DNA from 2 places in the Rhodococcus sp. GQ147 genome. Region 2 is predicted to be linked to the other one. Evidence: riboswitches for the same ligand, from Rfam matches in the RefSeq annotation. Region 2 holds a riboswitch; the other holds the start of a gene.

Region 1 (15,287 bases), on a different contig from region 2:
GCGATCCGGGATCCGAGGCGATCTCGCCCGCGAGAACGGACTGCCCGGGTTCGGCCGCGAGCATCTCGACGGTCGTGTCCACGAGACCCGTTCCGCTGCAATACCTCTCCCAACATCCCTGCTTGCCGCACGGGCAGGGCCGCCCGTCGGGCACGACCTGCAGGTGACCGAGTTCGGGCGCCACACCGTAGGCACCGCGATAGATCCTGCCGTCGAGCAGCAGGGCCGCGCCGATGCCCGTTCCGAGCGCGACCATCACCGCGATCGTGCTGCCCGCGGCGGCGCCAAAGCGGTACTCGGCCCAGGCCGCGGCATTGGCGTCGTGTTCGAGAACGACCGGCAACCCGAAGCGTTCGGTGAGCGTCTCGGCGAGCGGCCTATCGCGCCAGGGCAGATGCGGTGCGAACCGCACGGTGGTGCGGTCCTCGGTGAGGAAACCCGCGACCCCCAGCCCGACCGCGCCGATGTCGTTGCGCTCACGCAGATGCTCGACGAGCCGGTGCAGCGCGTTCTCGAGGGCGACCGCGGAGGACGGCGTCTGCGTGCGCACACTGTCGACGACGTCGCCGTTACGGTCGACGGCTGCCGCGCGGATGCTCGTGCCCCCGATGTCGATCCCGACCGTGAGCCCGGGGTCGTGCGTGTTCACGTGCGGAGGTTGACGGAGATCGGCTCGAAGGCCGGACGATCCCGTGTCGGCGGATCGGGGGTCGGCTCGGGCGGGACGCCACCGGTCGAGGGCAGGAACTGCGCGAGGAACTTCCGCAGCAACGCGATCAACGCCGCCAGTTTCGACGCCAGCCTGCTGACCAGTTCGTGGTTCTCGCCGCGAACCAGGGCTGCGGCGGCACAGAGCGGGCACCACGCGCACCCGTTCGGGGTGGTCGCGGCCTCGGCGTCACCCGGCGCCGTCGAACCGGTCGCGGTATCGGGGGCGGTATGAGCCGACGCGTCGCCGGTCGCGGCGACGAACTGCTGCACCGTGCCCTCGACGCGGTCGAGCACGGCGTCGGCGAGCAACAACAACTCGGAGATCAGGGCTTCGTGGTCGTCCCTCACAGCGGCCACACCGCCGGATCCGGTACGAATCGCACCACCAGATCGGTTCCGTCGAACTCGGCATCGGAGACGGTGCACCGCCGCAGCCCCGAGGCGAGTCGCACCCGGCGTCGCATGCCGTCGGCGCCGACGACGAGGTCGTCGCCGATCCGTCCGAGTGTCAGGGACGCGGGATCGGCGAGCGGCAGGTACATGCGCATCGCGTACACCGACTCCACCCCCGTTCCCGATTCTTGCTGCACCCGGACCGGCTCGTCGGTCTCCGACGAGGGAACGAGTGCATCGCGGCGGAGCGCCGTGGCGAGCTCCTCCAGAGCTGCCAACCCTACCGGCTCCGCAGCACGGCGCTCGCACACGATCACGGGAACGTCGGTGACGGCCGCCCCGATCTCGGCGACGATCGCCTCGTGCGCGGCCCGTTGATCGGCCAGCAGCCGTGCAGCCGCACCCGAACCGCCCACCGCGGGGACGACGCCGTTGACGACGACCGCGTCGACGCGAATGCCGGACAGGGCGAGCCACGATCGCACCCGTGCGAGCTCGGCACGACCGGCGCGGTCGGGCGTCGCCACGATCACCGCGGCGCTGCGTCCGCGATCGTCGAGCAGGTCGCGTACCGCGGTGATCCCCGACAGCAACCGATCGAACAGCGCGACGAAGACACCCGTGCGGGGGTCCGGACCGGTGGCCGCCGCGACCCGGCTGTGCTGAGGCCAGATCCGTTCCAGCGAATCGGAGACCGTGCGCGGCGCGGTGAGGGTGCGCAGGGCGTCGGCGGAGGCCGGGGCGTCGACGACGACGAGAGCCCACCGTCCGCTGTCCGCGAGTCGCGCGACCTCGGCGAGCACGAGCAGTTCCTCGACGCCGGGAAGCCCGGTCAGTTCGTCGGGCTCGGGCAGGTCGAACTGGTCTGCGTGCTCGTGCGTCCCGGCGAGCGCCGCCATCGAGGCGAGGACCGCGTAGCGCGTGCGGAGCAGCTGCAGCGAGTCGATCTCGACCATGCCGAGGTTGTCCTCGACGGTGCGGATGTCCGTCGCGCCGGCGTCCCGGTTCGTGGCCGGAGGCAGGTCGAGCACGTCGCCGAGGGAGTGCGCCCGGTCGATGGACACGACGAGCACGGGTTCTCCCGCACGGGCGGTCGCGAGCGCCTCGGCCGCGGCAAGGGTCGTCTTCCCGGCGCCGCCCTTTCCGAGGAACCATCGCACGCGGGCCGGGGCGTGCCGGACGTTCAGCCCTCCACCTGCTTCTTGAGTTCCTTCAGCGCGGTGTCGGTGATGACCTTCTCCGCCTTGCGCTTGAACAGACCGATCATCGGGATCGTGAGATCCACGGTGAGCTGGTAGTCGACGACCGTGGTGCCGCCGGGGGCCTCGGTCAGCACGTACGAGCCGGACTGGGCCTTCTGGATCTCACCGCTCTCGAGCTCCCAGCTCACGGCACGGTTGTCGGACGCCCACTTGTACCGCAGGACGTAGGTGTCCTTGACGATGCCGGCGTCGAGGACGAAGCGCACGCGTTCGGCGCGGCCGTCGGGACGATGTTCCACGACCTCCACGGTCTTCGCCGCCGACACCCACGTCGGATAGGCATCGAAATCTGCGATGACCTCCATGACACGCTCGGCCGGCGCGTCGATGGTGATCGACCTCTTCGTCTTCTCGGCCATGTGGTGACGGCTCCCTTTCTCGGTCCCTCGGGTGTGCACCGATCAGTCCCGCCCCGAGGGTCTATCACACACCGTGGGAACAACGGTATCGGGACGACGCTCCTTCGGTGGCTTCAGTGTCGCGGCGGTTCACCTGCCGGACGACCGGCCTCGAGACGCTGCTTGACCTCGAAGGTCATCACCTTCCCTTGGACCCGGCGCGTACGGTTCATTCCCGCGAGGTCGAGACCCGCCACCCGCTCGGGCGCGACACCGGCCGGCTCGCAGTGCAGGAAGTAGTGGATCACCGCGCCGTCGAGAACCGGCTCGATCCACACCTCCATCGTTCCGTCGAGCGGACCCGACACCGTCCACCGGATGCCCTTCTCGGCTCGGTCCTCCCGCACGGTCAGTACGAGATCGGGCCACCATGCACGCCACCGATCGAGGGCCGCGACCTCCTCGGCGATGCGCTCCGGAGGCGCCGCTACGAAGGTCTGGTCCGCCACCTGAATGCTGCTCACGCAGAACAGCTTCACATATCGCGTCGGCGGCCCGTCCGGTCACCCCGCCGACGGCGTCACCGTCTCGTTCGGGGGCGCCGAGGCGTCGAGATAACCGCGCAATCTTGCGCCCAGGACGTCCCATCTCCAATCGCTGGAGACCCACTCTCGACCGGCCGCGCCCATCGCGGCGGCACGATCGGGATCGGCGAGGACACCGGACACCGCGGTCGCGACGGCTGTGACGGAGGTGCCGTCGACGACGTAGCCGGTGCGACCGTCGCGCACCGTTTCCGGGGCACCACCCGACCGGCCTGCCACGACGGGCACCCCGGTCGCGGACGCCTCGAGGTACACGATGCCCAGGCCCTCGACGTCGAGACCGCCGCCGCGGGTCCGGCACGGCATCGCGAACACGTCAGCGATGGTGTGGTGCGCGGCGAGCTCGGCCGACGGCACGGTGCCGGTGAATACGACGTGCTCCTCGACATCCGTGCGGCGCGCGAGCTCCCGCAGGCGCGACTCGTACGGTCCGCCGCCGACGATGACGAGGACGGCACCGTCGATCCGCTTCCGGATCGCGGGCAGCGCGCGGATGAGCACGTCCTGTCCCTTGCGCGGCACCAGGCGCGACAGACACAGCACGGTGGGCCGGTCGCCGAGACCGTAACGTGCCCGCAGTTCGGCGCGGGCCGCCGGATCCGGCCGGAAGACGTCGGTGTCCACCCCGGACGGCAGGTGTTCGAGACCCGCTTCGGGGCCGAATGCCGAGGCGAACCGCCCCCTCGTGTAACGACTGACGTAGGTGACGGTGTCGGTGTGCTCGCCGATCCGCCGCAGCGCCTGCCGGGCGGCGGGAAGCATCGACCATCCCACCTCGTGGCCGTGGGTGCTGGCGACGATGCGATGAGCGCCGGCGCGGCGCAGCACGGGCGCCAGCAGCGCCAACGGTGCAGCCGCTCCGAACCAGACGGTGTCGCAGTCGTGTTCGGTGAGCAGCCGCGTGGCCCGTCGCGCGACGTCGGGTGTCGGCAGCATCAGTGTCGTGGGATGACGGACGACCTCGAAGGGGACTCGTGCGTCGAACTTCACATGGCTGTCGCCGCGCCACCGCGGCGCGTAGACGACCAGGTCGTCGGACGGCAGCTGGTTCGCGAAGGCGTGCAGATAGGACTGGATGCCCCCCGGTCGGGGCGGGAAATCGTTCGTCACCAGCAGGGTCCGCGACATGGGACCACCGTAGAAGCAGCGCGACGGGAAGGCGCCGACGGGTCCCGAGCTCCGGACGGTGCCGATGGGCCCGGCCCGGACCGTCCCGGTCAGCGGATGTCGCGGATGCGCTCTCCGAGCCAGCGACCCCAACCGCCCACGAAGCCGGCGGTGTCGACGCCGAGCAGGTCTGTGAGCACGTCGTCGAGGTGTTCGTCGGTGACGGGACCCGCGGCGAGGGCGCGGTAGAGGGAGACGAGCGTGTCGTGTCCGAACTGGTCCGCGGTGTACGCGGCGATCGACCAGGAGCTCTCGTAGGCGAGCGTCGACCGGTCGCCGATGAAGTCGCCGTCGGCGGGCAGCGACGTCGGTGCACCCGACGCCCGTACCTGCCGGGTCAGCGTCGGCGCGATCCGCTGCACGTCGACCGGCCCGGTGGCGAGGCCCTCCGCGGCCGTGCGGTGGCCGACGTAGTCGGCGAAGCCCTCGAGGACCCACATCGGGGAGCCGTCCACGGTGCCGGCGCGTGCGGCGACGTGCACCGTCTCGTGCGCGAGCACGATCCGGCGAGAGGTGTCGTCCAGCCGGTCGCTCGCGGCCGGGTTGAAGACGATGCGCTGCCCGGTGGCGATCCCGCGCTCGTGGTCGACATCGTCGGAGACCGCGACGGCCGCGATGTCGTCGCCGTCGTGTCGTGGCCCGACGAGGTGCGAGAACTCCTCGTGTGAGGACGTCACGACCACCAGTGCGCGTCGCGGCCAGGAATCGCCCCAAAGGTCGTCGACAGCCTCGACCACCGACGGCAGTTCGCCTGCCAGGTCGTCGACGAAGGCGGCGTTGTCCGGGTGTCCGATCACGAGCGAGCGACCACCCTCGGTCTGCGCGGTCGCGAGGTGGAGGCTGCCGTGGTCCCAGGGCCCTCGCCAGGTGACGGTCTGCGCCCCGGCGAGATCGGGTGCGTCGTCGGCGATCCGCCAGCCCTGCGGTCGGTGGACGAACAGCACGGTCACCGGTCGCCGGGTGGGTATGTCGTCGATTCCGTCCACGGCGTACCGCAGGTGGACGCGGTGCGCCCGTACCTCGTCGGCCGCGAACCGGGCGATCGTCTCGGGCGGCAGGGGCAGCGCGGGTTCGGAGGCGAGTTCGTAGCCGAGATCGGCGAGGGGAACGGCGGAGATCGCCGCGATCCGCTCCCGTTCGGCGTCGAGGAGTTCCGGAGACGCGTCGTCGATCAACTCCGCGAGGGACCCGTCGTCGCCGGTCCGGACGGCGTGCGCCCAGTCGTCGAGCACGACCTGCAGTTCGGCCCGTACCCGACTGTCGGCGTCGTCGGTGTCCACCGGGTCGACGGCCAGCAGCAGTCCTGCCGTGACCAGCGCGACCACGAGTCCGGCCAGGCCGAGACGTTCCCACTTGCGGGTACCGGCGGTGAAGGACGATCGCGCGGGCACCGCGTCAGTCTAGGTCGGTGTCCGAGGGTGGTCCCGTACGCCCTCGCCCACCGGCTGCGATCCCGCCTCTACCCGGTCAGTACCGCCGGGCGCTGTGGAACGGGAAGCGATCGATCGACTGCACCTTCACCGGCACACCGAAGGTCGACGCGTGCACCATGTTGCCATCGCCGACGTACATGCCGACGTGGGAGGCGTCGTCGTAGAAGATCACGAGGTCGCCGGGCTGCAGATTGTCGCGGGAGACGGGGATGCCGCCCTGCGCCTGGGCCTGACTCGACCGGGGCAGTGATTTGCCGACCTGGTTGTACGCCCACACCATGAGTCCCGAGCAGTCGAACTGGTCGGGGCCGGTCGCGCCCCACACGTACGGCGAGCCGATCCGCGACAGGGCGGCGCGGAGCGCGGCGCCGTTGCTGCCGGGGACGAGGTGCTGCAGGATCTTCTCGGCGTCGAGGCCCGGAGGGAAGGGAGTGCCGGCGAGTTCTGCCTTCTCCGCGTCGCTCAGCGCCTCGAAGGCGTTCAGGACCCCTTCGATCTGCTCCTCGAGTTCGGCCTGTCGCCGCTGGAGTTCGTCGCGGAGGGTCTGGGCCTGCTCGGCGGCGGCACGCGCCTCGTCGGCGGCATGCTGCGCGGCGACGGCCGCCTCGGCCGCAGCGGCGGTGGCCGCCCGGAAGCCCTCGACCTCACGCGAGGTCTGCTCGCCCAGGACGTCGAGCAGGACCATCTGGTCGAGCACCTGCTGGGGCGAGTCGCTCACCATGACGGCGAACAGCCGGTTGGTGCGCGCACCGCGGTAGTTGGCCCGCGCGAGCTTGTCGACGGTGGGCTTGAAGCGGGCGATCTCGGCGCGAGCGGCGCCGAGCGCGTCGTCGGCCTGGCCGGCACGCACCTCGGCCTCGTGCTGCGCAGCGACCTTCGCTTCGAGATCGGCCCCGGCGGCGTGCAACGCCTCGGTGGCCTGTTCGCTGCGACGCGACAGATCCGCGAGGTGCTCGAGGCGTGCTGCCGGGCTCTCCCCTGCGGGTTGCGCCGTCGCCGGCGCCAGGGTGAAACCGAGGACCATCATCACGAGGGCTACGACGAGCGCCGGACGGCCGGTCCGTCGCCTGTCCTGCACTCGTACGAGGTGCTTCGTCCTGTCGGAAACCACGTGGGCTCGCATCCTTTCCCAAAGGTCTCGATCAGGTTACGGAATTGCATAGGTTTGTGTCTACCTGCGAGTAGCCCTCCCGCGCAGCGGCCGTTTGTGCAAGCAGTTCCTGCATCGGAAAGGACGTGCAGACACACGAGGAGGGTGGGTCCGGTACGTACCGGACCCACCCTCCTCGGGCAGTGCGTCGGCGCTGGAGCGGGGGTGCTCAGCCCGATCGGAAGCGACGGGCGCCGACCGATCAGAAGCGACGGGCGCCGACCGATCAGAAGCGACGGGCGCCGTCGACGGGCATCGAGTTCAGCGGTGCGATCTTGACCGGCTGGCTCGAGGTGGAGGCGTGCACGATGTTGCCGCCGCCGATGTAGATGCCGGTGTGGCTGCCGCCGTAGAACGACACGACGTCCCCGGGCTGCAGAGCCGCGACGTCCACCGGGGCACCGGCGGAGGCCTGCTCGTAGCTGGTGCGCGGGACGCTCAGACCGGCCTGCTTGTAGGCCCACTGCACGAGACCCGAGCAGTCGAAGGAGCTCGGGCCGGCAGCGCCGTAGACGTAGGGGGCACCGATCTTCGACTGCGCGGCGTCGGCAGCGCGCTGGCCGACAGAGCTGAAGGGGGCGGTGAAGGAACCGGACTGAGGCGCGGGGGCGGCCTCGGGGGCCGGCGGAACGATGTTGGCGATCTCCGGCGGCACGGTCACACCGGCCGGGAGGTCGAACGTTCCGACACCGGGAATGTTGATCGGCTCGGCCATCGCCGGGCCGGCCGAGACGGTGACTGCTCCGAGAGCAATGGCACCGGCGACGAGTGCGCGCCGGACGATGCGCGTGCTGTTGTTCGAAACCACGAGGGGACGTTCTCCGTTTCTTCCGTTCACCCGCCGACCGAGTTAGCTGACGGGTTCGGGCCGGAAGATCAGCCCTACCCCTCCCCGCGAGCAGCGGAGGGGATTCACCCCGAGTACTACGTGTGGGTCCCCGGCTCACCGCTCCCGCAGACGGGAGAAGCGATTAGGCGGTAACCGTGCGGCTCCGACCCGGGGGTGGGGCGGAAACTCTCCGCTCGGTCTCGAAAAGATTACGAAACGGCATCGGTGAAGTCGACCGCCTTGCCGTGCGACCCGACCTTCTCGGCCCACCCCTGGAGGAATGCCGTCGCGGGGCAACGGTCCGATAACGGCGCGGTAACGGCCACTGTCCGGCGCGCCTCCGCTCGGGAGAGGCCCGGCGCCCGTTTCACCCGAGTTCCTTCCGGAAGAACCAGGTCAGGGCACGCTGACTCATCGACCGTCGACGAGGCGATGCGCCCGATTCGCCGGATTGTCGTTCCCGGAGGCCGATCGGTCTGTTCTCCGGCCTCCGTTTACCCTTCATCGAGCCGAAAAGAACGCAGTGTGATCCTCGTCTCCCCCCGCTCCGAAGCCCGCTCGACGGCGTGTCGGTGACGCTTCCTAGGCTCTGCCGCATGACCTCGCCGCAACCATCCGCCCTCGGCGTGCAACTCGGTTTCGACGAGCTCGACACTCCCCTGCGCGAGACCACCTTCGTCGTCGTCGACCTCGAGACGACGGGCGGGAAGGCAGCCGAGGACGCCATCACAGAGATCGGCGCCGTGAAGATCCGCGGGGGCGAGGTGCTCGGCGAGTTCGCGACCCTCGTCGATCCGGGACGACCCATCCCCCCGTACATCGTGCAGCTCACCGGCATCACCACCGCCATGGTCTACGCGGCCCCCAAGATCGAGGAGGTGCTGCCCGCCTTCCTGGAATTCGCGTCCGGAGCGGTGCTCGTCGCACACAACGCCGGATTCGACGTCGGCTTCCTCGAGGCCGCCACAGCGCAGTGCGAACTCGCGTGGCCCCGCTTCCAGGTGCTGTGCACCGTCAAGCTGGCCCGCCGCGTCCTCGGACGCGACGAAGCGCCGTCGGTGAAGCTGTCCGCGCTGGCCGAACTGTTCCGGGTCTCCACCGTGCCCACCCACCGCGCCCTGGACGACGCACGCGCCACCGTGGACGTCCTGCACGCCCTCATCGAACGGGTCGGCAACCAGGGCGTCCACAGCCTCACCGAACTGCGCGACTATATGCCGGTGGTCACCGCCGAGCAGAGGGCCAAACGCGCACTCGCCGCGCATCTGCCGCGCAAACCGGGTGTCTACATGTTCCGCGGCCCGTCGGACGAGGTGCTGTACGTCGGCACGGCGGTCGACCTGCACCGGCGTGTCCGTACCTATTTCACGGGCTCCGAGACGCGACCGCGGTTGCGCGAGATGGTCGCGCTCACTACACGCATCGATCACGTCGAATGCGCCCACGGGCTCGAGGCCGGCGTCCGCGAACTCCGGTTGATCGCGGCCCACACCCCTCCCTACAACCGCCGGTCGAAATATCCGATGCGCGGTTGGTGGATCATCCTCACCGACGAGGCGTTCCCGCGCCTCGCCGTGAGCCGCACCCCCGGACCCGACTCGGTCGGCCCGTTCTCGGTGCGCGCCGACGCCGCGGATGTCGCGGCACTGCTCGCGGAGATGTGCGGTCTGCGCACGTGCACGCGCAGGATCGGCCGTACGGCCCGCCACGGCGACCGCTGCCCGCCCGTCGCGGTCGGGGGCTGCGCCGCAGCCGCCTTCGGGGTCCAGGACGCCTCCGCCTACGCAGCCCAGGTCGAGCGTGCGCGCGCGGTCGTCCGCGGAACCGCCGACGACGCCGTCGAATCGGCGCAGCAGCGACTCGACGCCCTCGTGCGCGACCAGCTGTTCGAGAACGCCGCCCGCCTGCGCGACCGCCTCGCCACCGCCCTCGTCGCGCTGCGGCGCACGCAACGCCTCGCGGCACTGGCGGCCGTCGACGAACTCGTCGCCGCGCGACCGCGGGCCGAGGGCGGGTGGGAGTTCGCCGTCGTGCGCGCCGGTCGTCTCGCGTCCGCCGGAGTGGCACCGCGCGGTGTGCGCCCGATGCCCGTCGTCGAGGCGATCGTCGCCGCGGCCGAGACGGTGCGGCCGTCACCCGGCCCGCTCCGGGGCGCGTCCCCGGAGGAGATCGGTCTGGTCGCACGTTGGCTCGACGGCGAGGGCATCCGCATCGTCCGGGCGAGCGAGGGCTGGTGCGAACCGACACGGGGTGCGGGCCGGTGGAGCACGTGGGCCGAGCTCGCCCGCGACGCCCGCGCGGTCCGCAGGCTCCTCTCCGCCGACGACCCGCACCGCTTAGGCTGATGCAATCCCCGAGGAAGGTTGAAGGAGACCACATGATCAACGCGATCGTCCTGATCGACGCCGAGGCGAACCGTATCCCCGAAACCGCGCAAGCGGTGGCCGACCTCGACGGTGTCGACACGGTGTACTCCTGCGCAGGCGACGTCGACCTCGTGGCCGTGGTCCGGGTCCGCGACCACGAGAAGATCGCGGAGGTCGTCACCCGGGGCATCAACAAGATCGACGGCGTGACGAAGACCGTCACCCACATCGCATTCCAGTCGTACTCGAGCGCCGACGTCGAGGCCGGCTTCTCGATCGGGAACTGACACCCCGCAGCACCACCGACGACCGCCGGGCCCGCACCGATGCAGTGCGGGCCCGTCGTTCGTGTGTCCTTACTCTTCTCCGGTCATTTCTGTCCGGAACCGGCACCCAGCCGCGTGGTGACCTCGGCCCACTGCTCCAGGACGGCCGTGGCCCGGCCGCTGTCGATCGCCTCTGCCGCCGTCTCGAGCCCGGCCGTGAGGGCATCCTCGAGAACGCCGTCGACGCCCCGGAAAGCCGCGATTGCCCCGGCGGCGTTGAGGAGCACGGCATCGCGCACCGGCCCTGTCTCCCCCGCCAGCATCGCCCGCGCGATCGCCGCGTTCTCCGTGGCGTCGCCTCCGCGGAGTGCCTCGAGCGGAACCCGTTCGATACCGAGATCGCGCGGATCGAGCGTCACGACCCGGACCTCGCCGCCGTGGACGACGTGCACGCGCGAGGTCGTGGAGGTGGTCAGTTCGTCGAGACCGTCGTCGCCTCGGACGACGAGCGCCGAATTGCCGCGCTGCGCGAGCACACCGGCGACGGTCGGGACGAGCGGTTCGAAGGCGCACCCGATCAGGCCGGCGCTCGGGCGGGCCGGATTGGTGAGCGGGCCGAGGACGTTGAAGACCGTCGGGATGCCGATCTGCTTGCGCGGTGCGGCCGCGAAACGCAGCGCCGGGTGGTAGACCGGCGCGAAGCAGAATCCGATCCCGGCCTCAGCGACCGAGCGGGCCACCTCGTCGGGTCCGAGATCGATGTGCACTCCGAGCGCTTCGAGCACGTCGGCGCCGCCGCTCTTGGACGAGGCGGCGCGGTTGCCGTGTTTGACCACGCGGATACCCGCTGCGGCGACGACCAGCGAGGCCATCGTGGAGATGTTGACGGTGTTCGCCCGGTCGCCACCGGTGCCCACGACGTCGACCACGTCACCGTCGACCGGGACCAACCGGGCGTAGTCGAGCATCGTGTCGGCGAGTGCCCGCACCTCCTCGGGTGTCTCGCCCTTCATCTTCAGAGCGACACCGAAGGCCGCGATCTGAGCGGGAGTGGCGTTGTCGGAGAAGATCTCGCTCATCGCCCATCGCGCCTCCGCGGCGGACAGGTTCTGCCCGGCCGTGAGCACTCCCAGGACGGAGGGCCAGTTCTGCGTCACCTCGTCCGCGTCTCGCGTCGCGTTCATCGCACCTGCCCTCGCCGCATCTCGCTCCTCACCGGGCACCGGCGTGCCCTCCGACCGGTCAGCTTAGCCAGCGGAATCCTGCGGTTGCAGAGCGTCCCATCCCAGGGCCGTTCCACCGAGCCGCTGGGCGAGCGAGGCCATGCGCGACTTCTCCTGCGCACAGTGCAGTGCATCGAGGACCTGCACGCGCTGCAGGATCACCGAGGCGCCCGCGACGGCCGCCGCTGGGACGTTCCCGTCGCCGGTCCCGGCCACGACGTAGCCGTCCTGCCCGGCCAGTTCCGCCGCCCGGTCCACCCCGTCGGCGGGCAGGGCGAGGTGGTGCCGCAGAACCGCCTCGTCCTCGGCCTGCCACACAGGTGTCGCCTCGGCGGCACGCTCGAGCGCCGTCGAACACGCCTCCGCGTCGTCGAAGGACGAGACGACCACGACCAGGTCGGGCCGGTTCGCGTCGAGCGGTTCGCTGCGCCGACCGATCAGGGACCGCAGCCACCCCCGAACACCCTTTCCGGTACTCATGTCACCACGATCGCACGTGACCTCCGCGACCCTCCGAAATGTCCCGTGTGGCACCCCTCCGAGCACCCGCCACCGAGTGCCCACCTGGAGAAATACAGGTCCGGGACCTGCACGGACGCGCCGATTTCGGCCCCGATTGCCCAAGACGTACTACGACGGGTCATACTAGCCAGCGTGACGAGCGCAGTAGGGACTTCAGGATCTGCAATCACACAGCGCGTGCACTCGTTGAACCGGCCCAACCTGGTCAGCGTCGGCACCATCGTGTGGTTGTCCAGTGAGCTCATGTTTTTCGCAGGGCTCTTCGCCATGTACTTCGTGGCACGGGCACAGGCCCCGGAGGGCATGTGGCCGCCCCCGCCCACCCACTTGAACCTGTGGTTGGCGGTACCGATCACCATGGTGCTGATCGCTTCTTCCTTCACCTGCCAGCTGGGCGTCTTCGCCGCCGAGCGCGGCGACGTCTTCGGCCTGCGACGGTGGTACATCATCACCCTCGGCATGGGCACCTTCTTCGTGCTCGGTCAGGGCTACGAGTACATCACCCTGGTGAAGGACGGCACGACCATCCCCGGCAGCGTGTACGGCTCGGTGTTCTACATGACCACCGGTTTCCACGGCCTGCACGTCATCGGCGGCCTCATCGCATTCGTGTTCCTGCTGTTCCGCACGAAGGTCAGCAAGTTCACGCCTGCACAGGCCACTGCGGCCATCGTCGTTTCGTATTACTGGCACTTCGTCGACATCGTTTGGATCGCGCTGTTTGCCACGATTTATTTCATCCGTTAGCCAGCTGAACGCCCAGGCAGCCCCCTGACGTCCAGTCCGTCCCGACATAAAAAAAGGGATACAGATGAGTTCATCCCCACCTCTCGCCTCCGAGGGTGACATGCCCGGTCGATCCTCTGCAGCCGATGCTGCGAAGTCCCGCCGCCAGCGCAAGATGCGCCGGCGCGTCACCGGAGCGTTGGTCCTTGCGCTCGGTCTCCTCAGCGCAGGCTTCATCGCCTCCGCGCTGACACCTGCCCCGCAGGTGGCTACAGCGCAGGACGACCAGAGCGCTCTGATCCGCGAGGGTCAGCAGCTCTACGAGACCTCCTGCGTGACCTGCCACGGTGTCAATCTTCAGGGCGTCCAGGACCGCGGTCCCAGCCTCATCGGTGTCGGCGAGGCCGCCGTCTACTTCCAGGTCTCCTCGGGCCGCATGCCGATGATGCGCAACGAGGCCCAGGCCCTCCGCAAGGACCCGAAGTTCGACGCTGCGCAGACCGACGCGCTCGGCGCGTACATCCAGGCCAACGGTGGAGGCCCGACGGTCATCCGCGACGAGAACGGCGAGATCGCCCAGTCGTCACTGCGCGGCAACGACATCGGACGCGGTTCGGAGCTCTTCCGCCAGAACTGCGCGTCCTGCCACAACTTCACCGGACGCGGCGGCGCGCTCTCGTCCGGCAAGTTCGCACCGAACCTGGATCCGGCCAACGAGCAGCAGATCTACACCGCGATGCTCACCGGCCCCCAGAACATGCCGAAGTTCTCCGATCGTCAGCTGACGGTCGAGGAGAAGAAGGACATCATCGCGTACATCAAGTCCGCCAGTGAGACGAGAGACCCGGGTGGCTACGGGCTCGGCGGCTTCGGCCCCGGTGCCGAAGGGCCGACCATGTGGGTCGTCGGCATGGTCGCCGTCGTCGGCGCTGCACTGTGGATCGGAGCAAGGTCATGAGTGGCGGCGAAACGCCGAACAAGCACACGGTCGAAGATCTCGACCGGATGAGCCGGGACGATCTCGTCACGCTCGGCACGAACCTCGACGGCGTCGACGTCGCGTTCCGCAAGGATCGCTGGCCCGTCGAAGGCACGCGTGCCGAGAAGCGGGCCGAGCGCAACGTCGCTTTCTGGTTCGCCCTCGCGGGCATCGCGGGTGTCGCGTTCATCGCGATCTACCTGTTCTGGCCATGGGAGTACCAGGGCATCGGCGACGAGAACTACGGCTGGTACAGCCTCTACACCCCGATGCTCGGACTGACCCTGGGTCTGTCCATCCTCGGCATCGGCGTGGGCGCGGTGCAGTTCACCAAGAAGTTCATCCCCGAGGAGGTGTCGATCCAGGATCGGCACGACGGCGGCTCGCCCGAGGTCGATCGCAAGACGATCGTCGCCGAGCTCTCCGACTCGCTCGAGACGTCCACCCTGCCGCGCCGTAAGCTGATCAAGCGCACCGCGATCTTCGGTGGTGGCGCGCTCGGCCTCGGTCTGATCATGCCGCTCGGCGGCCTGATCAAGAATCCGTGGGCCGAGGGTGACCAGTCGTCGCTGTGGGTGTCGGGCTGGACTCCGCGCTACCCCGGCGAGACCATCTACCTGCGTCGCGACACCGGCCGCCCCCAGGACATCGTCCTGGTGCGCCCGGAGGACCTCGACGCCGGCGGTATGGAGACGGTGTTCCCGTTCCGCGAGTCCGATCGCGGTGACGACCACGCTCTGCTGCAGAGCCTGCGCGGCATCCGCAACGCCGTCATGCTCATCCGCCTGCGCACCGAGGACACCGAGCGTGTCGTCAAGCGCAAGGGCCAGGAGAGCTTCAACTACGGCGACTACTTCGCGTACTCGAAGATCTGCACGCACCTCGGCTGCCCGACCTCGCTCTACGAGCAGCAGACGCACCGCATCCTGTGCCCGTGCCACCAGTCGCAGTTCGATGCGCTGGAGTACGGCAAGCCGATTTTCGGTCCCGCTGCTCGCGCACTGCCGCAGCTTCCGATTACAGTGAACGAAGAGGGCTTCCTGGTCGCCAACGGTGACTTCATCGAGGCACTCGGCCCGGCATTCTGGGAGCGTCGCCCGTGAGTACTGCAACCCCGTCCCGCGCCGCACAGATCGGCGAGAATCTCGATTCTCGCTACCACCTGTCCGCGGGCATCCGCCGCCAGATCAACAAGGTGTTCCCCACCCACTGGTCCTTCCTCCTGGGTGAGATCGCGCTCTACAGCTTCGTCATCCTGTTGATCTCGGGTATCTTCCTCACCCTGTTCTTCGACCCCTCGATGGCGCACGTCATCTA
Region 2 (15,287 bases):
CGAACTCGACGCGGTCAAGGCGATGAGTACGGCACTGCGGGCCCAACGGCACGAGTTCGCGAACCGGCTCCACCTGCTCGACGGACTGCTCCGCCGGGGGCATGCGGAGCAGGCGCTCGAGTACATCGAACAGATCCTCGGTTCGGGTCCGCTCGGTGAACAGCTCGAGGGCATCGACACGATCACCGACCCGTACCTGCACGCCTTCCTCGTCGCGAAGGCCGCGCATGCGCGCGAGCAGGGAGTCACGCTCGTGCTCGGCGAGAACACGTGGGCGCACGCCACCGTGCGGGCACCCGTCGACGTCACGACGGTGCTCGGCAACCTGCTCGACAATGCGATCGAGGCGGCACGCACGAGCGGGCGCGCTCCGGCCGAGGTCGAGGTGGAACTGATGGAGGACGGTGCCGACCTGCACGTGAGTGTCGCGGACACCGGCGACGGCGTCGATCCCGCGCTGCCCGACGTCTTCGCCGAGGGCGCAACGACCCGCAGCGATCCGACGGTGCCCGGTGGCCGGGGAATGGGGCTGGCGCTGGCACGGCGCATCGCGCGGCTGCACGGCGGCGACGTCGTGCTGGCGGACCGTGGCGGGCAGCGCACGCCGGAGAATCCGACCGGGGGTGCGGTCTTCCTGGCGACACTGCCCGGGATGCTCGACGAAAGGGACACGGGATGGGCGGAACGGATCTGAAGGTCCTCGTCGTCGACGACGACTTCCGGGTCGCCGAACTCCACGCCTCCGTGGTCTCGGGTGTGGCGGGATTCGAGGTCTGCGCGGTCGCCGGGAGCATCGCGGCGGCCCGGGACGCCGTTCGGGCCGGTCCCGTCGATCTCGCCCTCGTGGACGTGTACCTACCGGACGGCTCCGGGATCGACCTGATCCGGAGCCTCGAATGCGACAGTTTCGTGCTCGGTGCCGCCGGCGAGGGCACGACGGTGCGCGCGGCACTCACCGCCGGTGCGCTGGTGTATCTGGTCAAGCCGTTCGCAAGCACCGAACTGGCCCGGCGGCTGGCGGCCTACGCGCAGTACCGCAGGGTCGTCGCGGGGGAGGAGCTCACCCAGACCGAGATCGACACGGCGCTGGCCGCACTGCGGCCGGTGTTGCCGGCCGCCCGCCCGGCACCCTCGCGTTCGATGACCGAAGAGCTCGTGATGCAGGCGCTCCGGGAATCACCGGAACCGATGTCGGCGGGGGAGGTGGCCGTGACGATCGGGGTGTCGCGCGCGACCGCACAGCGCTATCTCGCGGCGCTCGTCGCGAAGAAACGCCTGCGGATGCAGTTGCGCTACGGCACCACCGGCCGTCCCGAACAGGAATACCGGCCGCAGTGACACGAAGTCCCTGTGACGCGTCGCGCAGGGACGCTCCGCGTCAGCCGATCTGAGGTCCGAGCAAATCGTCGGCGTCGGTGATCCGGTACGCGTAACCCTGCTCGGCGAGGAACCGCTGGCGATGCGCGGCGTATTCGGCGTCGAGGGTGTCGCGCGAGACCACGGAGTAGAAGTGGGCCTGCCCGCCGTCGTGCTTCGGACGCAGCAGCCGCCCGAGACGCTGGGCCTCCTCCTGACGCGAGCCGAAGGTGCCCGACACCTGGATCGCGACCGAGGCCTCCGGCAGGTCGATGGAGAAGTTCGCGACCTTCGACACGACGAGCACCTTCAGCTCGCCCGACCGGAACCGGTCGAACAGCGCCTCGCGTTCCTTCGTCTTCGTCGAACCCTTGATGACCGGGGCGTCGAGCGCTTCACCGAGCTCGTCGAGCTGATCGATGTAGGCACCGATGATCAGTGTCGGGGCGTCCTGGTGCTGCTCGAGGATCGACTTCACGACCGGGATCTTGGTGCGCGCGGTCGAGCACAGCTTGTACCGTTCCTCGGGCTCGGCGACCGCGTACGCCATGCGCTCGGCGTCGGTGAGGGTCACGCGGACCTCCACGCAGTCGGCGGGGGCGATCCAGCCCTGGGCTTCGATGTCCTTCCACGGCGCGTCGAACCGCTTCGGGCCGATGAGCGAGAAGACGTCGCCTTCGCGTCCGTCCTCGCGCACGAGGGTCGCGGTGAGACCGAGGCGGCGGCGGGACTGCAGGTCTGCGGTCATACGGAAGACCGGCGCCGGCAGTAGGTGCACCTCGTCGTAGATCATCAGCCCCCAGTCGCGGGAGTCGAACAACTCGAGATTGCGGTATTCACCCTTCGACTTGCGGGTGATCACCTGGTAGGTGGCGATGGTGACCGGGCGGATCTCCTTCTTCTCGCCCGAGTACTCGCCGATCTCGTCCTCGGTGAGGGAGGTGCGGGCGATCAGCTCGCGCTTCCACTGGCGCCCGGCGACCGTGTTCGTCACGAGGATGAGCGTCGTCGCGCCGGCCTTCGCCATCGCGGCCGCGCCGACCATCGTCTTACCGGCACCGCACGGCAGCACCACGACACCCGAGCCGCCCGACCAGAACGAGTCGGCGGCCAGTTCCTGGTAGTCGCGCAGGTGCCAGGGGTTCGTCTCGAAGTCCAGCGAGATCGAATGGGCCTCGCCGTCGACGTACCCCGCGAGGTCCTCGGCCGGCCAGCCGATCTTCAACAGCATCTGCTTGACGCGTCCGCGCTCGCTCGGATGCACGATCACGGTGTCGTCGTCGATGCGCGCACCGAGCATCGGGGCGATCTTCTTGTTTCTCAGGACCTCGGCGAGCACCGCCCGGTCGAGGCTGACCAGGGTCAGGCCGTGGGCGGGGTTCTTGACCAGCTGGAGGCGCCCGTAGCGGCTCATGGTGTCGACGATGTCGACGAGCAGCGCCTGCGGGACGGCGAACCGGGAATGCGAGACCAGCGCGTCGACGACCTGCTCGGCGTCGTGACCGGCGGCACGGGCGTTCCACAATGCCAGCGGCGTCACCCGGTAGGTGTGGATGTGCTCGGGGGCGCGTTCGAGCTCGGCGAACGGTGCGATCGCCTGCCGCGCCTCGTTCGCCCGTTCGTGATCGACCTCGAGGAGCACGGTCTTGTCGGACTGGACGATGAGCGGTCCGTCGGCCACGAGTGCCTCCTGTGGATGGAAAGTAGAACTTTCCCATTCTCCAGGTTCGGGCCGTACCGCGCCACCACGACGGTGTACGGCCGTGCGTTCCCCCGTGGCGGGAACGCACGGCCGACCGGTTTCACGGCGTACTCACCGTGCGAGCGACTGCCGCACCTCCATCACGCACACCAGCGCCTCGGAGATACCGGACCGGTAGCCGGCGTCTTTCTCAGAGGTGGGAGGTCTCGAATCCAGTTCCGATTCGAGTCGTTCCTGGATCTTGTCCAGGGCATGCAGCGTCCGCTTCATTCCAGTACCGATTTTCTCTTTTCTCAGGCCGGCTGTTTCATCGCGCCGGCACGCTCGTCGAGAACGAACACCCGTGCACGCGCCAAGGCGGCGCGATATCCGTGCCGCTGTGCGTCGGTGCCCGTTTCCCGACCGGACAATCCACTTATCTTGTCGTACAGCGCTTCGAGTGCTGCGATTTCGAGATCCATGGCCTGCAACCGGATTCAGCTCCGCTTCCGCTTACGAATGAACTCGCCGGCTTCGGCGGCCTTCTGCCGCTTCTCCTGACGACGTTCCTTCAGGGACTTCGCTGGCTTCTTCGAGTTCTTGCCCTTGTCGGCCATTGTCACTCCATCTTCGATGAACAACCACTCGACAAGACCACACCATACGTCATTTCCCGGAAAAAGCCAGTCGCTCGAATTATTCTGTGCGCCATCCGAACACGGCGCTGAAATGTTCCGTACTCCGGTGTCCGGAGTTGATTTCACCGTGCGCTGATCCCTGTCGGGAAGTTCCGCGCGGCCGATACCGTCACCGGCGATGCTGTGCAGACAGAGGACGTCCACAGCCCGGGCGGACGGGGGAGAGCGATGGGCCGGACCGTGATCGCAGGCCGCAGTGCCTCGCGTCGCGAACACCGTGCGTGTCGTGTCGTCCACCGATCGCGGTTCCGTGGCTGTCCGCACTGTCGCTGTTCTCCGTACCGTGACCGCTGATTTCGGGACTGCGGTTTCCGGGGCTGCTGTCCTCGCGGTCGGGCCCGCGCTCGGGTTCCCGCTCGTCTTCCGGTGGCGCACGTCGGCGTATTCGCGCGATGTCGCGCCCCTCACCTTCGCAAGGAGTTCTCATGATCGTGTCCTCACTCGTGCGCTCTCGAAGATCGCGCGCTCCGATCGTCGTCGCGGCCGCACTGAGCGTCGTGCTCACCGGGTGCGCCGGCGGTTCGACCGGGGGATTGTCCGCCGACGCCGAAATCCCCGAGGAGATTCCACCGGGGACGTCGTTGAGCATTGCCGTCAAGCCCACCCGTATCCAGCTCGAAGCGACCGGTCGTATCGACGAGTTGCCGTTCACGGTGTCGGACTGGCCCGACGTCTCGGCCGGTCCCGACGTCATCCAGGCGTTCCGCGGCGACGCCGTCGACCTCGCGGTCAATGCGGCGATTCCTCCCATCCAGGCACGTGCCACCGGGCTCGACGCCAGGATCGTCGCCGTACGCGAGAAGGATTCGCCGCAGTACTCGCTCGCGACGGCACCCGGTACAGACATCGATTCGTTGGACGACCTGCGCGGCAGGAAGATCGCGTTGTCGCCGGGGCAGGCCCAGGGTGTCGTCGTGCTCCGGACGCTGAAGTCGGCCGGAATCGGTCTCGACGAGGTGGAATTCGTCGAACTACCGAGCACGCAGTTCCTCACGGCGCTCCAGGCGAAACAGGTCGACGTCGCACCGCTGGCGGAACCTACCCTCACGAAGTACCTGAACCAGTACGAAACCGAGGGCGCGCGAGGGGTGTTCACGCCCGAGGTCGACGCGTTGAGTGTTCTGTGGGCTCCGGTGTCCGTGCTCGAGGATCCTGCGAAGGTCGCGGCGATCAAGGAATTCATCCCGTTGTGGGCACAGGGTGACGTCTGGGCGTGGGAGAACCGGGACGAGTGGATTCGGAAGTACTACGTCGAGAGCGAGGGGGTGTCGTACGAGGACGGCAGGCGGATCGTCGAAACCGTCGGCCAGAAACCGGCATATCCCACCGACTGGGACTCCGCGATCGAATGGACGCAGGAGACCTCGGAACTGCTCGATGAGGCCGGATGGTTCGACGAGTTCGACGTCGAGCAGATCTTCGATCGCAGATTCGAAACGATTGCCGCGGAGTCGGTTCCTCAGGAGTACCGGAAGGGGTCGGATTCGTGACCAGCACACTGACACGGCCGGTGGAGGTCGGCGCCCGCCCACCGGACCCCACCGATCAGCCACCGACGGAGGGGATCAGGCCGCTCCGGCGGCTCGGTCTCCGCAAGGCCGTCCCGTTCTCGCGCATGACCGGCGTGGTTCTGCTGCTCGTCGTGTGGGCGATCGGGTCGGGTGCCGGATGGATCGACGACCGCAAGCTCTCCGCTCCCTGGACGGTGGTGACCAGCGCGGTCGAACTCGTCGCGGAAGGAACTCTGCAACAACACATCCTGGCATCGTTGAGCCGTGCCGTGCTGGGCTTCGTGATCGGATGTGTCATCGGCACCGCGCTCGCGCTCGCATCCGGCCTGACGCGCACCGGTGAAGCACTGATCGACGGCCCTGTGCAGTTCAAGCGTGCGATCCCGACGCTGGGTCTCATCCCGCTGCTGATCCTGTGGCTCGGCATCGGCGAGACCTTCAAGATCACGGTGATCGCACTCGGGACGGTCGTGACCATCTACATCCAGACGCACAACGCTCTCACGGCCCTCGAACAGCGCTACGTCGAACTCGCCGAGGTCCTCGCTCTCACTCGCGCACAGTTCGTGTGGAAGGTGGTGCTGCGAGGAGCGCTGCCCGGATTCTTCCTCGGTCTGCGCCTGGCGGTGACCGGTGCGTGGCTCACCCTGATCGTGGTCGAGAGCATCAACGCCGTGAGCGGCCTGGGCAAGATGATGTTCAACGCCCAGAACTACGGTCAGCCGGACGTCATCCTCGTCGGATTGCTCGTCTACGGCATCTTCGGTCTGGCATCCGACGCCGGTCTCCGGTTGGTCGAGCGTCGGGCGCTCGCCTGGCGGAAGACGCTGGGCGGATGAGCGCCGTACGCATCCGCGGCCTGATCCGCGGCTTCGGCGACCGGAACGTGCTCGACGGGCTCGACCTCGAGATCCCCGACGGACAGTTCGTCGCCCTGCTCGGCAGGAGCGGATCCGGGAAGTCCACCCTGCTGCATGCGCTCGCCGGCCTCGACTACGACGTGGAGATCCGGGGCGGCGCCCTCGCGGTACCGGAGAAGGTCTCCGTCGCCTTCCAGGACTCCCGCCTGCTGCCCTGGCTGCGCGTGCTCGACAACGTCACGCTCGGGCTCGACAGGCAGGGCAGGAGCCGGGGATCCGAGATGCTGGTCGAGGTCGGCCTGGCCGGGCGCGAGGACGCCTGGCCGCTCGAACTCTCGGGCGGGGAGCAACAGCGTGTCGCGCTGGCCCGGGCCCTGGTGCGGGAGCCGCAGTTGCTGCTCGCCGACGAGCCGTTCGGCGCGCTCGACGCCCTGACCCGCATCAGGATGCACGGACTGCTCGACGACCTCGTCCGCGCGCACCGTCCCACCGTGCTGCTCGTGACTCACGACGTCGACGAGGCGATAGTGCTCGCCGACCGGATCGTCGTGCTGGACGAAGGGCGCCTCGCCGTCGACTGCCACGTGGATCTCGACAAGCCCCGTTCCATCACGGATCCCGGTTTCCGGGACATCCGTGAAGACCTCCTCACCGCCCTCGGTGTCATCACGCAACTGTGACGAAAGACCTTTCACGACAGGAGAAGACATGACCGATCGTCGATTGCACCTCAACGCCTTCCTCATGCCCGTCGGCCATCACGAAGCGGCCTGGCGTCTGCCGGAGAGCGACCCGAACGCGAATCTCGACATCCAGCACTACATCTCGCTCACCCGCACCGCCGAGCGTGGCAGGTTCGATTCGGTGTTCCTCGCCGACAGCCCCGTGCTGTTCGCGAATCCCGAACGGCGTCCGAGCGGCAAGCTCGAACCCACGATCATCCTCACCGCGATCGCGACGGCCACCGAGCGGATCGGTCTCATCGGGACCGCGTCGACGACCTACAACGAGCCCTACAACCTCGCGCGTCGATTCGCATCGCTGGATTTCGTCAGCGGGGGACGGGCCGGCTGGAACATCGTCACTACCGCCGGTGACGACGCCGCTCGCAATTTCGGTCTCGACGGCGTGCCGGCGCACAAGAGCCGCTACGCGCGGGCCGCCGAGTTCGTCGAGGTGTCGACCAAGCTGTGGGACAGCTGGGAGGACGACGCGATCGTCGCCGACAAGGAGGCGGCGATCCACGCCGACTCCGCGAAGGTCCACACCTTCGAACACGAGGGAGAGTTCTTCTCGGTGGCCGGGCCGCTCAACGTGCCGCGGTCGCCGCAGGGCTATCCGCTGCTCGTGCAGGCGGGCTCGTCGGAGAACGGCAAGGACTTCGCCGCGCTGTACGCCGAGGCGATCTTCACTGCCCAGCCCACCTTCGAGGAGGGCAAGGCGTTCTACGACGACGTGAAGGATCGGGTCGGCAAGGTCGGCCGCGACCCGCGGCAGGTGCTGATCCTCCCGGGCATCGTGCCCGTCATCGGCGATACGGAGAATGAGGCACGCGAACTCGACGCCGAACTGGCCCGGCTGATCTCGCCCGAGTACGCGCGCCACCAGCTCGCCGACCGGTTCGGGTTGCGGCCGGGGCAGCTTCCGCTCGACGAGCCGCTGCCGGAGAACCTGCCGTCCGAGGACGAGATCGAGGGAGCCAAGAGCCGGTACACGCTCATCGTGCAGCTCGCGCGACGGGAGAACCTCACGGTGCGGCAGCTCATCGAACGACTCGGCGGCGGTCGCGGCCATCGAACCTTCGCGGGCACGGCCGAGCAGGTGGCCGACACGATCGAGCACTGGTTCCACAGCGGCGCGGCCGACGGCTTCAACATCATGCCCGCCGTGCTGCCGTCGGGGCTCGAGAAGTTCGTCGACGGTGTGGTGCCGATCCTGCAGGAGCGCGGTCTGTTCCGCACCGAGTACACCGAATCCACCCTGCGTGGGCACTACGGGCTCCCACGGCCGGAGAACCAGTTCACCGTCGGCGGGGCGTTCGTGGGGTTCGCGACGCAGCGCTGAGCCTCTCCGCCCAAGGGCCGGTGGTGGGCGGTTCCAGGCGATGCTCGATCAACCGCACCCGGGTCCGTCGTCAGTCGACCAGCGCCACCGACGTAACGCGGTGCAGGACGAAGCTGCGCACCGAGCCGGTCGCCGGGTCGAAGGCCTGCACCTGCCCGCCGCCCACCGACACCGGGTCGACGATGCGGCGCGTCGCCACACCCTGAGCGTCGACGTAGCCGAGGGTGACGCTGCGCTTGCCGTGCACGGCCAGCTGCAGCAGCGCGAGCGTCGCCGCACCGCCGGACCGGCTGCCGTCACCACGTGCCGAGGCCGTCGGTGTCGCGGACTCCGCACGGTCGCCGGCGCGCAGCGTGCGCACGAGGGTGTCGAGCTGCTCGTCGCTCGGCGCGGTGGGCCCGGCATAGCGGGCCCGGGCACGCGGCATCGCGACGCGGGCACCCCGGGGCCGTAGATCCACGATCGCTCCCGATGCGTCCTCCCCGGCGGGAGCGAAACCAGCGGCGCGCAGCTCGGTGAGCACCTCGGCAAGAGGCGCCTGCGAGATCGCGACGGTCGGGGCGACCGCGCGCAGGGCGAGCGTGGCGGCGACCGGGGCGGACAGTACCTCGGTGAGCAGGGCCGGATCGTCGGCGCGGACGAAGGACGTCGCCACACCGGCCCGCAGGCGTCCGTGGCGACGCGCGACGTCGTCGATCAGGTAGGTGAGCGACTGCGGCACCGGGGTGCGCGAATGCGTCGCGAACAGGCCGTGCAGGTCGCTCGCGCCGAGCCCGGCGTCGAGCGCGCGCCGGATACTGCTCTCGCCGATCCGGTAGACGGTCGCGGCACCGGCCGATTCGACGTCGGCGACGAGCGCGATCCGCTCGCCGAGTTCGGGGACGAGCGGTCCGGGGGCGACGACCGTGAGGTCGGCCTGGACGAGCACGTAGTCGACGGGTTCGGGGAGCACCGCTGCCATCTCGGCCTCGGCGTCGCCGCCGTGCAGCAGCGCCTTGCCCGGCGACGCGAGCATGCCGTGCGCGACGAGACCGAGTGTCGTCGCCTCGCGCACGGTCTCCACGACGCTCGTCGTGTCGAAGCGACTCGCCCAGCGAGGACGACGCCACGCCGCAGCGGTACGCAGGTCGGCGACGTCCGTGCCCGCCGCCGGCACGTCGGAGAGGGCGTCGAGCAGCAACCGTCGGTCGCGGGCGGCAGTAGGGGACTTCACCTCGTCGGACAGCGCGGCGACCGGCTTGTCGTTCTGGTCGCGCCGGCCGATCAGCCAGGGCCGGCGCGGCAGATCGAGCCAGGCACCGGCGAGCACGGCCCAGCGGTAGGCGGGGGAGGACGCGAGCCACGCGTCGGTGGCGGTGGTCGGTGCCCAGTGATCGTCGTCCCCCGGTGTCGGCGGATCGGGGAGGCCCCGCGCGATCAGACCGGCACCCGCGAGGACCTCGACGACGAGCGCCGTCTCGTCGTCGTCGAGTCCGACCGCCTTCCCGATGCGATGCAGTTCGCGGACACCGAGCCCACCGGCCTTGAGGACGGGGGCGGCTTGCGCACCGAGGGTGTCGAGAACGTCTTCGCAGTGCCGCAGCAGTTCGAGGGCGGCGCCGCCGGCGGTCGCATTGACGTCGGCGGTCGATCGGGTGGGTTTCGGTGCGCGCGGGGGAGCGAGCGCCGCCGGATCGAAGGGAGCGTCGTCGCGCAGTGCCTGGCCCACCCGGTGGGGGAGTTCGACGGTCTCGTCGTCGATGCGGAAGAGCAGTCCGGCGGCGAGCAGTTTCTGCACGGGCCGGTCGGCGGGGGTGTCCGGTGCGGCGTCGCGGGTCCGACCGATCGGGGACGTACGCGACAGGGTGTCGAGGATGCTGCGCTGCTCGGGCGGAAGAGCCGCGAGGAGGTCGTCGAGCTCCTGCCGGGACGGTCCGGTGACGTCGCCGGTGCGTCCGACGCGCCACGGAACGGCGTCCACGGCGGCGGCGACGAGACGCAGTTCGTCGGTGGACCCCCACACGAGCAGCAGCGAGCGCAGGGTGGACAGGATCCGGTCGAGATTCCTCGCGCTGATGCGGCCGGAGACCTCGTCGAGCACGGCGGCGCGGGAGACGGGGGTGTCCACCGCTCCGAGACGGGCCAGCACCTCGATGATCCCGAAGGCGGCGGTGTCGAGTTCGTCGGCCGCACGGAACACCGAGGCGCGTTGCTGAGCCCGGCTCGCGAGCACGTTCATGCTCGCCGGTGGCGGCACTACGAGATCCGGACGGGCGCGCAGCGTGGCGGCCAGATCCGTGTCGCGTCGACCTGCCAGCCAGCGGGCGAGGGAGTCCGAGGCGGTGTCGGGAGCGGGCGTGGTCGGGGACATCCCCTCCAGATTAGAGACCTGCGGTAGCAGGCCCCGAACTCACCTGCCAAAATGAGCGCATGGCTACCTCTTCGAAAAAGCATTACGTCGACCACGGATGGCCCGAGCTGGCCGACGGTGAGCACGCTGTCACCGAACTGTCGTCCACGCGTTCCGGTCCGCTCTCCCCGTACGGTGAGGACACCGTGTTCCCGTTGCCGGTCGAGGACCTGCCCTACACGCATCCGAAGACGGTGATCAACCGCTGATCCGATCGCGGATCACCGAACAGACTCTTCCGTACGGCGCCCGGTCCCTTCGTGGGGGCCGGGCGTCGTCGTGTGTGAGGGATGAACGAAGGTCGTCCGCATATGCGGAAGGGCCTCGCACCGTGAACGGTGCGAGGCCCTTCAGGGATGTTCGGGGTGTTACTGCGGGAGCACCGCGCGAACGGCGTCCAGGATGTTCGGGTCGAGCTCGACACCGGCGTCCTGGAGTGCGGTGACGCCCTGCTCGAAGCCGGCCAGGACGCCCTGGACCTCGGCGGGGACAGCGGGGGTCTCCGGAAGCTGCGGGACAGCGTTCTGGATGGCCGGCGCAGGGGTCTCGGCGGGCGCTGCGTCGACGGAGCGCTGCGTGGGCGCGCTCGACAGGCCGAGGCTCGACGAGCAGGAGGGCCATGCGCCCCAGCCCTGGCCGGCGAGGACACGCTCGGCGACGGCGATCTGCTGCTCGCGGCTGGCCTGGCTGGCCGAGGCGGCGTATTCCTGGCCGCCGTAGGCGTTCCAGGTGCTCGGCGAGAACTGCAGGCCACCGTGGTAGCCGTTGCCGGTGTTGATTCCCCAGTTGCCGCCGGACTCGCACTGTGCGAGGCGGTCCCAGTCGGAGTCGGGGGCGGCAGCGGCCGTGCCGCTGAACGCGACACCCGTGACGCCGAGGACTGCGCCCGTCAGCGCGAACTTCGCGACGGTACGACCGGTATTGGTGGGCTTGCGATGGCGTCCGCTCATGTCGGTTCCGTGTTCCTCTCCGTACGCACCTACGAGGTCAGCTGTCGGGTTCGGGCTGAAGAGGTCGCCCGGCCGTGTCGCTCCGTTGGGAGCGCCTTCGGCTTCACCCCGAGGACCGTCGCGCTTGCGTCGGCCCGGGCCTCCTGGACACCGTCCGGCTGTGGGCCGATCGGTTCCTGGGAGACCGGTGGGTCCCCCGTTTCCTGTCCCCTGTGGATCGTTCGTCGGGACTTCCGGAACCACGGGACAGGAATTTGGCGCGGCGGTTCCGGACCGGTCGAGCCAGGCGGTTCGACCGGACATGACGGTAACGGTTCCGAGGGCGAAGTGTCACCAATTGATAACGCGCCGATTCGTGTGGCGACAGACGTGTGTGGCGCGGACCAGGGAATGAAGTCCCAGGTAGTGGGGTCCGGGTGCCCGAAATTTCGTTTCGAGTCCTGCTCGTTATCGGCTCGTTATGTGAGAAAGATCACATGTAACTCGGGCGGGCATCCACATGAACGATCTCCTTCCCCAGGGGCATCAGGGAGATCGGGATCATCTTCAGGTTGGCGACGGCGAGCGGGATGCCGATGATCGTGACGGCCATGGCGAGCGCGGTGGCGATGTGGCCGAGGGCCAGCCAGATACCGGCCACCAGGATCCAGATGACGTTGCCGATCAGCGACATGGTGCCGGCCGTCGGCTTGTCGACCGTCGTCTTGCCGAACGGCGAGAGCGCGTAGATACCGATCCGGAACGACGCGATGCCGAACGGGATGGTGATGATGAGGATGCAGCAGATCAGACCTGCCGCGAAGTAGCCGAGCGCGAGCCACAGCCCGCCGAAGATCAACCAGATGATGTTGAGCAGGATCCTCATGTCCGGTCTCCGTTCCGAGCGCGCCGGCCCGAGCGCAGCGCGAAGGCGATGGCGAGGGCGAAACCCAACGGCCATGCGAGGGTCAACAGATACAGCGCGAGTCCGGGCGTGCCGTCGGTGACCGCCGGAATGAGGAAGATGGCGACGACCGCCACCACACCGACGACGAAGCAGGCGATCGCGGCCTTCAGGAGGCCGTTACGCGGGGCGGCAGACGAATCCGAAGATGAAGTACCCACGTGACCACGGTAGTCGCCGCAAGGACGGACGGTGACGTCCGGGAGCGGGAAGACGATTCGGGGGCGGACCCACCTCTGCGGGTACACTGACAGGTGTCTACGCGTCCCGCTCGACCGAGTCGGGGCGCGTTGTTTTGCATGGTAAACGGGTTGCCCCGCTGTGGGGCACAGCTGTCGAGGAGCAGGTGAGCGCGGTGCCGACCGGCAAGGTGAAGTGGTACGACGTCGAGAAGGGCTTCGGCTTCCTGTCCCAGGACGAGGGTGAGGACGTCTACGTCCGCGCCTCGGCACTGCCGGAGGGAGTGGAAGCGCTCAAGCCCGGTCAGCGCGTCGAGTTCGGTATGGCGGTGGGCCGCCGGGGTCCGCAGGCGCTGAAGGTCGAGCTCCTCGAGCAGCCCACGTTGCGGCAGGGTCGCCGCGAGGCTCCCGCCCAGCAGAAGCGCCGCGCGCCGGACGAACTGCACGGCATGGTCGAGGACATGATCAAGCTGCTCGAAGCAGCGGTCCAGCCCGATCTGCGGCGCGGGCGTTACCCCGACCGCAAGACCGGGCAGCGCATCTCCGAGGTCATGCGGGCGATCGCGCGCGAGCTCGATCACTAGGGACGAACCACGACGGGCCGTCCTCGCCGTGTGCGAGGACGGCCCGTCGTCGTATGCGGGGTCGGGACTCAGAACGTCTTGACGGCCCACACGGCGTGCGCGATCGGTTCACCGGCCTCGTCGACGACGGCCGACGGCAGCTGGATCTCCACTCCGAGCAACTGCAGCTCCGGGGAGCTCTCCACGGTGAGGGTGCGGCGTGCACCGGCCTCGAACATCGCGCCGTCGATGTAGGTCTGCCCGGTCTGCGTGTCGCCGTAGACGGTGAGGATGCGCCACGGAGCATCGGCGATCTCGTTCGGAAGCGACAGCTGCAGCGGGTAGCCGGCCGGCACGTCGAGCTGACCGATCGGGTTCTCCACGCAGTCCTCGAGATAGAGATTGCAGTGCTGCGCGGGATCGACCGTCACGGTCTTTCCCCGTGCGTACGCGGTGATGGTGGGGAGCGTGGGCTCGGCCGAATCGACCAGTTTCCACACCGTGGCGGCGACTCCCGCTACCACGACCACCAGGGCCACCAGCAGCAGCGCGAGAGTCTTCTTCGTCCGGGCCTGCAACTCAACTGTTCCAATCTTCGGTAGGGGATCCACCGGCGCGCCTCCGCCCGGCAGCCGTCTCGGTGGAGACGCGTTCGGGTCGACGGCCGCCGAATCCCGGCAGCAATGTCCCCCCACGGTATGTCAGCACCGTCTGCGCGAATCCGAGAACCAGCACGACGGAGACCACAGCGAACCCGAGCCACAGTTCGGTCGGCAACAGCACACCCATCGCTCCGCCGAACACCCAGCTGAGCTGGAGAACCGTCTCGGACCTGCCGAATCCGGACGCGATGGACTCCTCGGGAAGGTCCTGCTGGAGCGATGCGTCGAGCGAGACCTTGGCCAGCGCGCTGGCGCACGCCGCCACGAGCGCCGCCAGCGCGGCGGCCAGGACGTTGCCGGTCGCAGCGACGACGGCGGACACGACGACGACCGCGGCGGTGCACCGCACGACGATGAGAGCGGGCCGTCCGAGCGCGAGTCGCGCTCCGGTCGCGTTGCCCGCGAAGTTGCCGACCGCGGCGGCGGCACCGATACCACCGAGCATCGCGGCCTGCATGAGCGGATCCTGTCCGGTGGTGTTCTTCGCGACGAACGCCATGAACAAGGTCAGGAAGCCGGTGAGGATGCGGATCGTGCCGTTGCCCCACAGTCCGGTCACCACCGCCCGTCCCAGCGGCTGCTTCCGTTTCCCGGACTTGGTGACGATCACCTCGGTCACGGTGTCGGCGTTCAGCACCTCGGTGCGCGCGTCGGAGCGGTGGTACGACAGCGTCGCCGGCACCTCACCCTCGGTGACCTCGACCCAGGCGGGGATACGCATGCTCAGATAGGCGCCGAATGCGGTAATCCCGGCGCACAGCCACAGTGCGCCCGACGAACCGAATGCCCATGCCGCGGCCGCCGCGATCGCGCCGGCACCGATCGTGCCGCCGACCAGGCCGAAGACCGTCAACCGGGAGTTCACCCGCACCAGATCGATCTCCGGTGGCAGGACTCTGGGTGTCACCGCGGATTTGAGCACCGCGAACGATTTGCTCAGCACCATCATGCCGAGCGCCGCCGGATACAACAGCCAGCTGTCGAAGTTGAACACCAGCACTACCGCGAGCACCGTGCGCAGCGCGAAGGACGTCGCCAGCGCGACGCGACGACCGTGCTGCAACCTGTCGAGCAGCGGCCCGATGAGCGGGGCGATGATCGCGAACGGCGCGATCGTGATGAGCAGATACAGCGCGACCTTCGTCCTGTCCTCACCGGTGGCCGCCGAGAAGAACAGGGTGTTCGCGAGCGCGACGGCGATGGCCGCGTCGGAGGCGAAGTTCGCCATCGTCGCGTAGGTGAGCGCCGTCAGGCCCGACTTGTCGGCGCCGTCGGCCGTGGCCGCTCGGCGGAAGGTCGCGATGCCCTTCGAGGTGAGTTCGCGGCTGCGCAGGGCCGCGACCCGCGTCACCGTCAGTTTCCGCGGCATGCGCGGAGCGCGCGGTGAGTCGGTCTCGGACGAGGACTCCGCCCGACCGGCCGCCGACGCAC

Evidence for each region. A riboswitch is a leader RNA that binds a small molecule or an ion and turns the genes downstream of it on or off. The one in region 2 is predicted to bind cyclic di-AMP.
Region 1: linked by a shared signal. The riboswitch ahead of AC6CID_RS06715 (C40 family peptidase) and the one ahead of AC6CID_RS05875 (transglycosylase family protein) in region 2 are both predicted to bind cyclic di-AMP.

The regions. Positions count from the first base shown of each region.
Region 1 is NZ_JCAXDU010000004.1:149,707-164,993, forward strand. Features, by position in the region: gene AC6CID_RS06675 (ROK family glucokinase) at 1-649, opposite strand, end outside; gene AC6CID_RS06680 (hypothetical protein) at 646-1,068, opposite strand; gene AC6CID_RS06685 (ArsA family ATPase) at 1,056-2,264, opposite strand; gene AC6CID_RS06690 (SRPBCC family protein) at 2,288-2,725, opposite strand; gene AC6CID_RS06695 (hypothetical protein) at 2,839-3,228, opposite strand; gene AC6CID_RS06700 (glycosyltransferase family 4 protein) at 3,268-4,437, opposite strand; gene AC6CID_RS06705 (hypothetical protein) at 4,527-5,867, opposite strand; gene AC6CID_RS06710 (C40 family peptidase) at 5,944-6,987, opposite strand; gene AC6CID_RS06715 (C40 family peptidase) at 7,286-7,867, opposite strand; cyclic di-AMP (ydaO/yuaA leader) riboswitch at 7,883-8,047, opposite strand; gene AC6CID_RS06720 (DEDD exonuclease domain-containing protein) at 8,485-10,233, shown strand; gene AC6CID_RS06725 (Lrp/AsnC family transcriptional regulator) at 10,266-10,541, shown strand; gene trpD (anthranilate phosphoribosyltransferase) at 10,625-11,704, opposite strand; gene AC6CID_RS06735 (hypothetical protein) at 11,768-12,223, opposite strand; gene ctaE (aa3-type cytochrome oxidase subunit III) at 12,398-13,012, shown strand; gene qcrC (cytochrome bc1 complex diheme cytochrome c subunit) at 13,113-13,949, shown strand; gene qcrA (cytochrome bc1 complex Rieske iron-sulfur subunit) at 13,946-15,073, shown strand; gene qcrB (cytochrome bc1 complex cytochrome b subunit) at 15,070-15,287, shown strand, end outside.
Region 2 is NZ_JCAXDU010000003.1:281,143-296,429, forward strand. Features, by position in the region: gene AC6CID_RS05815 (ATP-binding protein) at 1-694, shown strand, start outside; gene AC6CID_RS05820 (response regulator) at 676-1,338, shown strand; gene AC6CID_RS05825 (DNA repair helicase XPB) at 1,379-3,037, opposite strand; gene AC6CID_RS05830 (hypothetical protein) at 3,170-3,328, opposite strand; gene AC6CID_RS05835 (hypothetical protein) at 3,352-3,519, opposite strand; gene AC6CID_RS05840 (hypothetical protein) at 3,535-3,972, opposite strand; gene AC6CID_RS05845 (ABC transporter substrate-binding protein) at 4,161-5,225, shown strand; gene AC6CID_RS05850 (ABC transporter permease) at 5,222-6,085, shown strand; gene AC6CID_RS05855 (ABC transporter ATP-binding protein) at 6,061-6,786, shown strand; gene AC6CID_RS05860 (LLM class flavin-dependent oxidoreductase) at 6,815-8,170, shown strand; gene AC6CID_RS05865 (helicase-associated domain-containing protein) at 8,241-10,520, opposite strand; gene AC6CID_RS05870 (hypothetical protein) at 10,580-10,768, shown strand; gene AC6CID_RS05875 (transglycosylase family protein) at 10,928-11,509, opposite strand; cyclic di-AMP (ydaO/yuaA leader) riboswitch at 11,520-11,660, opposite strand; gene AC6CID_RS05880 (YccF domain-containing protein) at 11,982-12,374, opposite strand; gene AC6CID_RS05885 (hypothetical protein) at 12,371-12,613, opposite strand; gene AC6CID_RS05890 (cold-shock protein) at 12,808-13,215, shown strand; gene AC6CID_RS05895 (DUF2771 domain-containing protein) at 13,284-13,772, opposite strand; gene AC6CID_RS05900 (MFS transporter) at 13,774-15,287, opposite strand, start outside.